Regions from separate parts of the Lysinibacillus sp. GW823-FHT06C08 genome, predicted to be linked through region 2. Evidence: predicted binding sites of a transcription regulator. Region 2 holds the regulator's gene; the other holds the start of a gene.
The links. Region 2 encodes LexA, which represses DNA repair genes until DNA is damaged. Its sites were predicted from a motif close to CGAACATATGTTCG; they were not measured.
Positions count from the first base shown of each region.

Region 1 (5,438 bases), on a different contig from region 2:
CGCTAATTCCTGTTTCATGAACGCTAGCTTCTGAACATTAAGCAGCTCCTTTTGAAATGCCCACATCGTCTCACCATACTCAAATTCAAGCAACACCTGAAAATGATAATCAAAAAATCGAGGACCATATGACTGTGCCTGAAACATTTGCTCCATCTTCGTACATAAAGCCGAAAAAAGATCCTCCACATAGTTTTGTTCTATAATTTCCTGTATGTATGTCCCTGCATCCACCTTATAAGCACTATCACTCCAGCTAAATGGTTCATAGACATCTATACAAATAGTCCCGTATTGACTTTTGCCTTTTTTCCATGTGATTTTTAAATAGTTAAAGATACCTGCTTGTAGTCGGCTTTGATGTTGAATACCATCAAGACGTTTACTTTCTTGCTGATAGACTTTGGTAAGTTGATCCCACACATCCGCTAAAAAATATTGTATAGACTGCTGCATCTGCTCCATCCTTTCTTAGAGAAAAATCTCTCGCCAAAAAATATTTAGCGAGAGATTACCTTATCCGATTGTTTTCACAACCGCTCCTTCTTGATTCTTTATATGTGTTTTCATAATTTGGAAACTTATACCTTCTAATGAAGATAGGGCAAACCGCTTTTCTTGCGGCACTAAATTTTGACTTAACTCCTCAGCTGCCTCTTTGTTCAATGTAATGGTAATTTCCTGTTCATTTTCCTGATAACCCACTTGATGATCTGGTTTAAATACTATAGTTAAATCTTGACCGACTAAGCTAAGATTTCTTTCCTTTACTATTCGCCCACGTAATAATTTGCCGATGACATCGGCCTGCTTCGCCCCTAATTGAATAACATGGGATTGTTTGTTAAACCAGCCCTTTTTCCCTACCTGCCAAGCCAGCTGATCGACAAATAAAAAGCCTGTACTTGAACCATCTTCCATCATTCCTCGCTCTACCGCCTCTACAATCTCAGGGCTTTGTAATAGTGAGGGGCGTGTTAAGTCCGTTATATAGCTTGGAATTTGGTTAATACCAGCCTGTAGTACACCAAGAGTTTTCCATGTCTGCATTGCTTCTAGTTCATCCTCTGTAATGCCGACCATTTGGATAAACTCCACCTTGCCATTCGGCGTATCCATTTCAGCAAGCTCAGGATCATGCGTAAAGGCTAGCGCTGTTAATTGCGTATCAGCATCCAGACAGATCGGACCATTTGCATCTAAATAATCACCCGCTCTAAAAACATTCCCACTATTAAAAACATATCTACCCATATTTTGTAATAGATTCAACGCCCACGCTGGTGGTTCATCCTCCTCTTCGGAGCGCACTAAGCGAAACGTCAATTCAAATCCATAACCACTATAGTCTTTATTTTCAAGCTCTTTTTCATATAGTTCCGAGAACCCATATGTGACAAAATGCCAATGGGGAACTGGAGTTTCACTTTTATAGGCACTTATACCATCCAAAGGGTCTTGTCCACCTAATGAATAAGGAATCATGGTGCCGTAATGCTTTGGCTCCTGCTCCCCATGTACCTGTGATACAGCTTCATCAATCGCATCCCAGCCTACCGCCATAACCTCTTCACTCATTTACGTTTCCTCCTTGCAATTGTCGCTATCGACTCTACTAACCTATTCATTATGATACCAATTTTATGGTAGCTCATTAACAGCATTAGGACTCATTTTCACTTATCGTGCAACTAGGTTTATTTTCATTCTACATGAGGAAAATATTACTAACGCAAAAAAATCAGGCCATCTTCTGGATTCCAAAAAGATTGCCTGAATAGCCTTCTATTCTGCCATTTAAATTTATACGTTCTATCAATCGGAATAGGTTAGCCATACATCATAGCTGGCTCACGCACAACATGTAAATAATCTGCCAGCTTCCCTACAAATACTTGCTCTAAATATGGTAATTGTCCTAGGCAGTGAGGCGTCATTAATGCTGGATTTTGATAAATCTTTAAACCTCCCACCTTTAATAGCGTCGCTACAAACTGGGAACAAAAATAAGCGCGTTCTCTTCTTACCTCCTTTTGCATCATCACGCCAAAAAGCCCGATAAAGTTGTATTTATAACGATCTCGATTCCAATACATATAACGCACGATTTTAGCCATTTCTAAATATTGATAATGAGAAATTCTACAACGATAAATGACACAATCCGCTGACTCAAATAGCCCTCTTTCCGCATCCTCTCGCAAAAAGCCACCACTTAAAGGATTGTTTAATTGCCTACGTCCAAAGCTAAACATTTCGTATAGCCTCTCATCAAATGCGATTGACGCATGATTCATCTCTTTACCAGTATACATACCTATCGCTTTCGATAATAATGTCCCTGTTTTAGTTAATACTATGTAAATCGTATGTGCCACTTCTTCACCTACTCCAATATTCTTTCTACAACTACCAATACGTTTTAAAACTTCAAATGGTTTCGTGAATTTCCTTTTTTTATAAGTATATACTATAAACTTAAATATTTTCTTAGTAGAACCTGAAGAATTTCTTAAGATTTAGTTTTATTTACTAGTATTTTAAGTTAGTGAACTATCATTAAATCAACGTTCTGAAAATTTTATTTTTGAACTACCTTTATTTATATGCCGTTAATTGTATTCTTATGTGGGGTACAAATGGGGTACAGAAGATTTTTTACTGGGGTACTTGGGGTACAGAAAAATAAATGGACAGATAACTAGAAAACGATAATAATAGTCACTTAGTTTTCCTGAATGACTAAATATTTTAATTTCTTTATATATTTATTACCCTGCCAACGGCTTAGAAAGCTGTTTATAGATTTTCTAGTTTTGATACATTTCTATAGAACCCTATCCTACAGGCTCACTAAATCTTTCTCTCTATTTATCTACTTTTATATTTATTTGGGCACCAGTTGAATTCTATACTAACAACACCTACCCAGTATTGATACAATTTTATTGTATTGCATTTGGAAGGAGGAATTCTGCTGTAGCTACATACACATCACTAAAATACTCGTCAATCTTTTCTACTTTGAATAATCTTATTTTCTCTTTTGCCAACAACCTTTTTGAAACGTAATAATCTTGGCCTATGTCTTTTAATAACTTATCGAGGATTGGTAAATAACCTTTACTCATTTTTAAATTTTCTATTACTGAGAAATCACGTTGCAATGATTGAACTGCCATTTCTAGAATTAAAAATTCATGAAATAGTCGCCGTTGCTCAGGATTCGACATACAACTCCATCCCCTCGATAAGAACATTCGTTTGTGTAATTACATAACAAACGTTCGTATTTTTACGAGTGTTAATTTATAGAAGTAAAAAAAGCACAGAATCAAACCTCAAGAGTTGAGGAACGGATTCTTCTTCAACTGACGGAGCAGGTTAGTGAAAGAAGGTGTTATTTTCCGCTATAGACAATGGTATAATTTGGGTAGGAGGTGAGATAAATAAGTCTTATTCTTTTTGCTTTTGTATTTTTACTATGAGTTTTCTTTACTAGGGAGTTGTTTTATTAAAGTAACGGTGCAGGTTAGTAAATAACTTAATGCAGTTTAGTTTAATAAGAACGAAAATGATTAGAATTAATTATGCTATAGAGCTGGTCAGTTATAATTTTATAAAGGAGTTGTGAGAAGTTGAAATATCGTAAAGCAAATGTCGATGATATTGATAAATTGGTCGAGTTAAGAAAAAAGCAATTAGTTGATGAGGGGATAGAACCTAATTTAGATATTGATAGAGAACTATTTGTTTTCTTTAAAAATAAACTAAGTGATGGTACTTTAATTCAATGGCTAGTGGAAGATAATGAAGAAATTATAGCTTGTGGTGCAGTAATTTTTTATGAATTTCCACCTTGTTACACCAATAAGACTGGAAAAAAGGCTTATATCACAAATATGTATACTAATGAAAATTATCGTGGGCAAGGAATCGCAACAAAGCTGTTAACTAAATTAGTTGATGAAGCTAAGATTTCAGGTATTTCACAAATCTGGCTTGGGGCTTCAAAAATGGGTAGACCAGTGTATAAGAAGTTTGGTTTTATGGAAACTGATGACTTTCTAGAATTAAATATTTTTTAATAATTAAAGCCCATTACCAATTAAGGTAACGGGCCCGTAATGTTAAGCGCTATGCTGTACAATGCTGATCTTCAAACCTTCAAAATCTCCACCTGTTAATGTGCCAGTGTCAAATTTATCTAGGTGTGACTTATCAATAATTTTTTTATCTACTGCTTGTTTGCTTTAGTTGTATCGTTAGTGAATTCATTGTGCCATCATCCTTTTCTGTTGGTTTTTGTGTTTAAAAATGATTGAACCGATTCAAGTGTCAACATAGCCCCTTGACCGTTTCCTCCTGGTGCTGGCTCCGATGTAGGTTCAAGCGGGCTCTGGATTAGGATTACCTTCTCCTACAAGCATCTGAATATCTTAAGGTATAAAAGTTTTTAGGTTAAATGGATTGGGTTTCATGTTTTCCTTCTTGCCCAATTTAGTTATTCGATTGACTAAATTGTTCGAAAATATTTTTGTACTCGTTCTTTATAGCGTCTACGAGAAAAAAGACAAAAATAAAAAAAGCCACTCAAAATGAATGGCTTAATCACAAATTTATCATTAACTTCACATACGATAAATTTGTAAAAAACTTGGATTAGATTAACCGTATAAACTTAATAAGATAACAAATCTACAAAGCATGTTTTTGAAATGTAAGATTGTCCAAATTACCCTATTATAAAATGAAGAAGTTTAAAATCTTTGTTGCATAAAAGTGCCCTTTTGCTTAACAAGAAAACTATTTATTCAAAAACAACCATTTCTCCGATTTCTATAAAACCAAATCGCTTATAAATATTTTTCCCATCATTGGAAGCCTGTAATACAACCGGTTTTTGTTTATCCTTTGTTTGATTTAGAAGAAATTGAAACATTTCACTGCCATGTCCTTTACCTCTAGATGTTTCTTTTGTCATCACATCATAAATACCATAACTATCTTTGCTTTCTATTAATAAACCGGTAGTTACAGCCATTTCGTCTATACAACCAATAAACATTTGAACTTCTGAACCTAATTTTTTTAGTGAAAACTCGTTAAAATAACTTTTTAGTGCCTCTTCTTCTGGTGTACCTTCAAATAAGCTCTTAAATACCTCTATATATTTTAAAAGATCTTCATTATTTTTCACACTAGTAATCATAAGTTGATGGGAAATTCTTTGACCTATATTAAGAGTATTTTCAAGTTTCATCATTACATTACGTTCTGCTTCTTTTAGGTCATATTCTTCCATCAGGTCTTGCCAGCTTGCGTTCAAATACCGAGAGTCAATCCACGTACTAAAGGGATATTCTTTAAGAGTCATACTTTCAATGCTACTTCTAATGTTAAATTCATTTTTTATCTGTGAAGATTTCGGCAAAAGT
Region 1 covers NZ_JBXAHN010000005.1:242,404-247,841, reverse strand. Annotated here, with positions in the region: gene AC1Q6O_RS14225 (DUF6138 family protein) at 1-465, opposite strand, end outside; gene AC1Q6O_RS14220 (suppressor of fused domain protein) at 517-1,578, opposite strand; gene AC1Q6O_RS14215 (hypothetical protein) at 1,830-2,378, opposite strand; gene AC1Q6O_RS14210 (YhjD family protein) at 2,946-3,233, opposite strand; gene AC1Q6O_RS14205 (GNAT family N-acetyltransferase) at 3,639-4,088, shown strand; gene AC1Q6O_RS14200 (GNAT family N-acetyltransferase) at 4,811-5,438, opposite strand, start outside.
Region 1: a site for LexA is predicted at 3,254-3,267, ahead of AC1Q6O_RS14210 (YhjD family protein). Genes of this name have one in related genera too.

Region 2 (5,438 bases):
TTACGTGCCAGTATGATGAAGGTAGTCACATCATTTTTCCTTGTGATTACATTATTGCTAAACTTCATTTTCCATGAACCGACACCATTTATTAGCTTTGAGCATTTAAGTCTGTTCATGCCAATTATTTATCTAGTAGTCATTTACTTGTATGCTAGACGCCCAAAAGAAACGTTATCACCTTTTGAGAAAGTCATGAAGGATTTATATGCCATAGATATTTTAGCAGTAATAGCCACAGGCTACTTCTTAGCATATATGAGCAAACTAGATTCAGCCTATTTCGCGGCAACAAATGGTATTCAGTATTTGATGTGTATTGCACTAGCTGCTTTGTTTGCAGGATCTCTGCTCGTGTCAGAGAAATTCAAAGGGCGTGCTTTAACACCTGTCCTTGGAGCATTCTTTATAGTATTATCTTTGATGATCAGCACAAAGCCTTCTATGATGGATAGCTTAAATATGATGACCAGATTAGTTTATATAGCAGTAATTATGGCGATTATTATAGACGTTCTAGTAAAGGGCCGTATTTATCGGCTGTATGAAGAGCGAATGGGGAAATATGTAGACACTATTGTTAGCTCAGGTGTCGTACTCACAATGATCTCAATATGGGGGCTTGTTCATCAATTTACGTATAGTCATCTACTTGATTGGAAGCTAAGTATAGCTCTTACAACGATTACATTATTCCTCACAGCGAGCATTTCGCTATGGCTTAGTTCCACACAACATTTAAAAACGCTTCATACTACAGGTTTTGTTATTTTAGTCATTGCGTTTATCAAGCTTATTTTCTTTGACTTATCAGCCCTTGATTTATTAATTAGAGCTGTTCTATTTATAACAATTGGTGGCATTGGCATGCTCTTGTCAGGTAGGTTGCTGAGGAAATAAATTGAAGAGATTCCAATAATTTTTGGAATCTCTTTTATATTGTGCTAAACTGATACTACTCTTACTCTACTCCCTCTTTCTTCGTACCGTATGACTTCAAACCTTTTATGAAATATTCTTCAAATACATCACTCATTTTCAATGTCCATTGTTTTGAATAACATTCGATACGGGGATTGCTGAGCAAGACTACAATAATTATATGAATAGGCGCATCATACTTATTGTATGGGCGCCTATTGGTTTAGGAGGACATAAATTTGGAAATGGCTTATACAATTATCATTTTTTTAGTTGGTCTAGTCTTTGGCTCTTTTTATAATGTAGTTGGCTTACGTGTGCCGCGGAAGGAGTCTCTTGTATATCCTTCCTCCCATTGTACGAGCTGTCAGAGACAATTGACGGCTCTTGATTTAGTGCCAGTATTGTCTTATCTGTTTTTAAGAGGAACATGTAGAGGCTGTGGCTTTAAAATTTCTTGGCTATATCCAGTGATAGAATTGTTAACTGGGGGATTATTCGCCTTTGCTTATTTGGAGCTAAACTGGAGTTTAGAATTTTTAGTAGCTTTATCGTTCATCTCATTGTTAGTCATTATAGTTGTTTCAGATTTTATCTATCTGTTAATTCCAGATAAGATTCTTTTATTCTTTTTGCCTTTTTTGGTCATAGGACGTGTACTGTCACCCTTAACACCTTGGTGGGACAGCCTAGTGGGTGCACTCGTTGGTTTTGGCATATTATACAGTATTGCGGTCTTATCGAAAGGTGGAATGGGAGGGGGCGATATTAAATTCTTCTTTTTAATTGGTCTCGTTCTCGGTACTATTCATACGTTGTTGACTTTATTTATTGCCGCTATCATAGGTATGATAATCGGAATAGTTGTCTTATTAAAGCATAAACAAGGAAGACAAACACATATTCCCTTTGGTCCATCTATTGCATTAGCCGCTACTATTGTTTATTTCTACGGAGATTCGTTCATCAATTGGTATTTAGGTTATTGGTAAGTGTTTAATCTTCAATGTTGTGGAGGGGAATCAAGTGAAGCCGATTATTGGAATTACAGCTTTTGTAGAAGATGATTTATCAGCTCATTTAAATGCTGCTTACAGCAAAAGTATTATTAAGGCGGGTGGTATCCCCCTTATTATTCCGTTAGGTGTGGAGGAAGATGCTGCTCAAATTTTAGCCCTTACGGATGGCTTAATGCTATCGGGAGGCTATGATGTACATCCTTTTCTATTTGGAGCGGAGCCTTCACCAAAGCTAGGTAAAATTCATCCAGCTAGAGATGCCGTGGAATTAGCATTAATTGAGGCTGCATTTGTACGTAAAATGCCTATTTTTGGCATTTGTCGGGGTATCCAAATATTAAATGTTGCATTAGGTGGGACGTTATATCAGGACATTGATAGTGACCATTATAGTACGAAGCTAATCAAACATATGCAACAAGCTGGTAGGTCAGTAGCAACGCATTATGTACAAATTATTGCGGAGAATTTATTAGCGACTATTCTGGAACAAGAGAAAATTGCCGTCAATTCTTTTCATCATCAGTCAGTGAATGTACTAGCGGAGAATTTAAAAGTTGCAGCGAAATCATGTGATGGCATTATTGAAGCAGTGGTGCATGAAGAATTACCATTCTGTTTGGCTGTCCAATGGCACCCAGAGGAATTAGCTGTAGCGGGAGATCAGCATGCACAAAAGTTATTTGCAGCATTTGTTGAAGCGAGCTTGAAATTTAAAAAAGAAGCATAGAGAGGTCATTGTAAAAAGAATCCAATAGTTAATGGATTCTTTTTTTTGCGTAAAAAAGAGGATATATGCTCAGTGAAGGAACACAATCCTCAAACCCTCATTTAATTAATGTACACGGCGGTAAAGACCAACAACTTGTCCCAAAATTGATACTTGATCGACGATAATCGGTTCCATTGATGAATTTTCAGGCTGTAAACGGAAATGGTTTTTTTCCTTAAAGAAGCGTTTTACAGTAGCTTCATCCTCAGCTGTCATGGCTACAACAATGTCTCCGTTAATGGCCGTTGACTTTTGCTTTACGATCACTAAGTCACCATCTAAAATTCCTGCTTCAATCATCGATTCACCCATAATTTCTAACATGAATAACTGATCCTCACTCGTGCCATATGTATCTGGCAGTGGGAAATACTCTTCAATATTTTCGATAGCTGTAATAGGAGAACCTGCTGTAACCTTCCCTACAAGTGGTACATGGATGACATGTTGCTTTTGGATGGATTCCTCAGGCTCAAGAATTTCAATAGCACGTGGCTTAGTTGGATCTCGACGAATAAAACCCTTTTGTTCTAATCGAGCCAAATGACCATGAACAGTTGAACTTGAAGCAAGTCCAACAGCTTCCCCGATTTCACGGACTGATGGCGGATACCCTTTAGCTCGTACCTCGTCTTTAATGAACGCTAAAATGTCCTCTTGTCTTTTCGATACTTTTTTCATGATTGCTCACCTCTTTTTTCTAATATCAATCTTCTTATTTGATAGTATAACAGAATGCGAACACGTATGCAAACATAGGTTCGAAAAGTGTTTGACAAAAACGTTTGTTCGCTTTATTATGAGAACATACATTCCGAACAAACATTCTAGAAATGAGGTTTTAATGATGACATGGCTAAAGAAAAATACACATATCACTATATTATTAGGTGCTTGTTTACTCTTCGCAAGTTACCTTTACATCACTGATCCGGGGGATGTTAATTACGCTGAAATTCAAATCGAACATGGGGATAGCTTGTGGTCGTTAGCAGAACAATACCGTGGTAAAATGAGTAAAGAAGATTGGATTAAGCTTGTCAAATCAGAAAATGAGTTAGCAGACATTAAAATCGTGGCAGGTAAATCTCTAGTCATTCCAGTTTTGAGTGATCAAGCCAGTCCCATCAAAACTATTGAAATTGCGAGAAACGAACAATGAAAAATAATCAAATGACGGCTGTTATCTATTGCCGAGTAAGTACTGAAAAAGAAACGCAAAGCTCCTCATTAGAGCGCCAACAAGAAGAATTAGTGCACTATGCTAAAGAACAAGGCTATGAAGTAAAGGGTGTTTTTAAAGATAAGCATAGCGGTTATGATGTTGAACGCGAAGGCTTACTTGAAATGCTTGATTTTATAAAAGAGAAGGAAATAAAAGCTCTTTTTGTACAAGATGAAACTCGTTTAGGTCGTGGAAATGCAAGAATGGCAGTATTGCATTTATTACAAAAATCAGCAACAGATGTTTATTCGATGCGTGATGCAGGACCAGTCCAATTAAACGAAATGGATACGATGCTACTAGAGATTTTAGCAATTGTAGAGGAATATCAACGTAGAATACATAATGCAAAAATCCGCAGAGGTATGCGACGTGCTGTTGAAAATGGCTATCGCCCTGAAAATAACCTATCCAATCGTGGCAATCCACATGGTCAGGAACGTAAAGAACTCCCTGTTGATGAAATTGTGAAGCTACGGAATCGTGGTTTTACCTTTGAGGAAATTTCCATTACGCTTAGAGGACTAGGCTTTGAGGTAAGTAAGGCAACCGTACATCGCCGATTCCAAGAGCATCAAGAAAGATTAGCAGGCAAATAATATAGCCCGCTAATTTTTTTTAATATAAGCTTTCAATAATAACATTTTTGGGTAGCTGAAAAGGGTTATCTTTATTAATTCGATCATAAAACATAATGCCGTTTAAATGATCGATTTCATGTTGTACAACGATAGATTCATAGCCTTTTAAAGACATAATAAATTCCTGTCCATCAATATTATAGGCTTTTACTTTAATTCGTTCATATCTTGGTACAAAACCGTGAACAGGTCGATTAACAGACAGACACCCTTCACCCTCAGGCAAATAGATCATATTGAAAGAATGGCTCATTACTTTTGGGTTAATGAACATCATTTCATGTTTTTGGTCGTGATTCTCAAAAAGTACAGCAAACATTCTCTTATCTACGCCAATTTGATTGGCAGAGAGGCCACTACCAGGACGGAGTTTATACTTTTTTATTAAAATCGGGTCTTGGCTGTTTTTTAAATATTGAAGCATAGAAAATAATATATGTCGGTCCTCTAAGGGAACTGGTATTGCAACGTCTTGCGTTTGTTTTCGTAATAGGTCTGAGTGTTCTTTTACAAAATCTTTCATAGTAATCATGTAATCAGGATGAAATTTTGCCATCGAAACATACCTCCTCAATAGGACTTCTTCAGAAGTTCATCAAGCTAAATTGTATGGTCGGATCATAGATGCAGTGCCCAACAACGTTTATAGGCGCGCATTTTCACAAGCGTTTAACGTTCTTCTAATCTTCTAATAAAATATTCCAATCTTCACGTAAAACTGCGTAATAGTATTCGTCCCACCATTCATTCCCATATGGTATACACTTTTTAAAATATCCTTCACGCCTCATTCCGATCTTTTCCATAACTTTATAGGAAGCGATATTTTCGGGCTGACACGTTGCAATAATTCTATGAAG
Region 2 covers NZ_JBXAHN010000001.1:946,702-952,139, forward strand. Annotated here, with positions in the region: gene AC1Q6O_RS04365 (DUF2339 domain-containing protein) at 1-900, shown strand, start outside; gene AC1Q6O_RS04370 (prepilin peptidase) at 1,161-1,913, shown strand; gene AC1Q6O_RS04375 (gamma-glutamyl-gamma-aminobutyrate hydrolase family protein) at 1,948-2,670, shown strand; gene lexA (transcriptional repressor LexA) at 2,776-3,393, opposite strand; gene yneA (cell division suppressor protein YneA) at 3,512-3,874, shown strand; gene AC1Q6O_RS04390 (YneB family resolvase-like protein) at 3,871-4,536, shown strand; gene def (peptide deformylase) at 4,556-5,134, opposite strand; gene AC1Q6O_RS04400 (GNAT family N-acetyltransferase) at 5,259-5,438, opposite strand, start outside.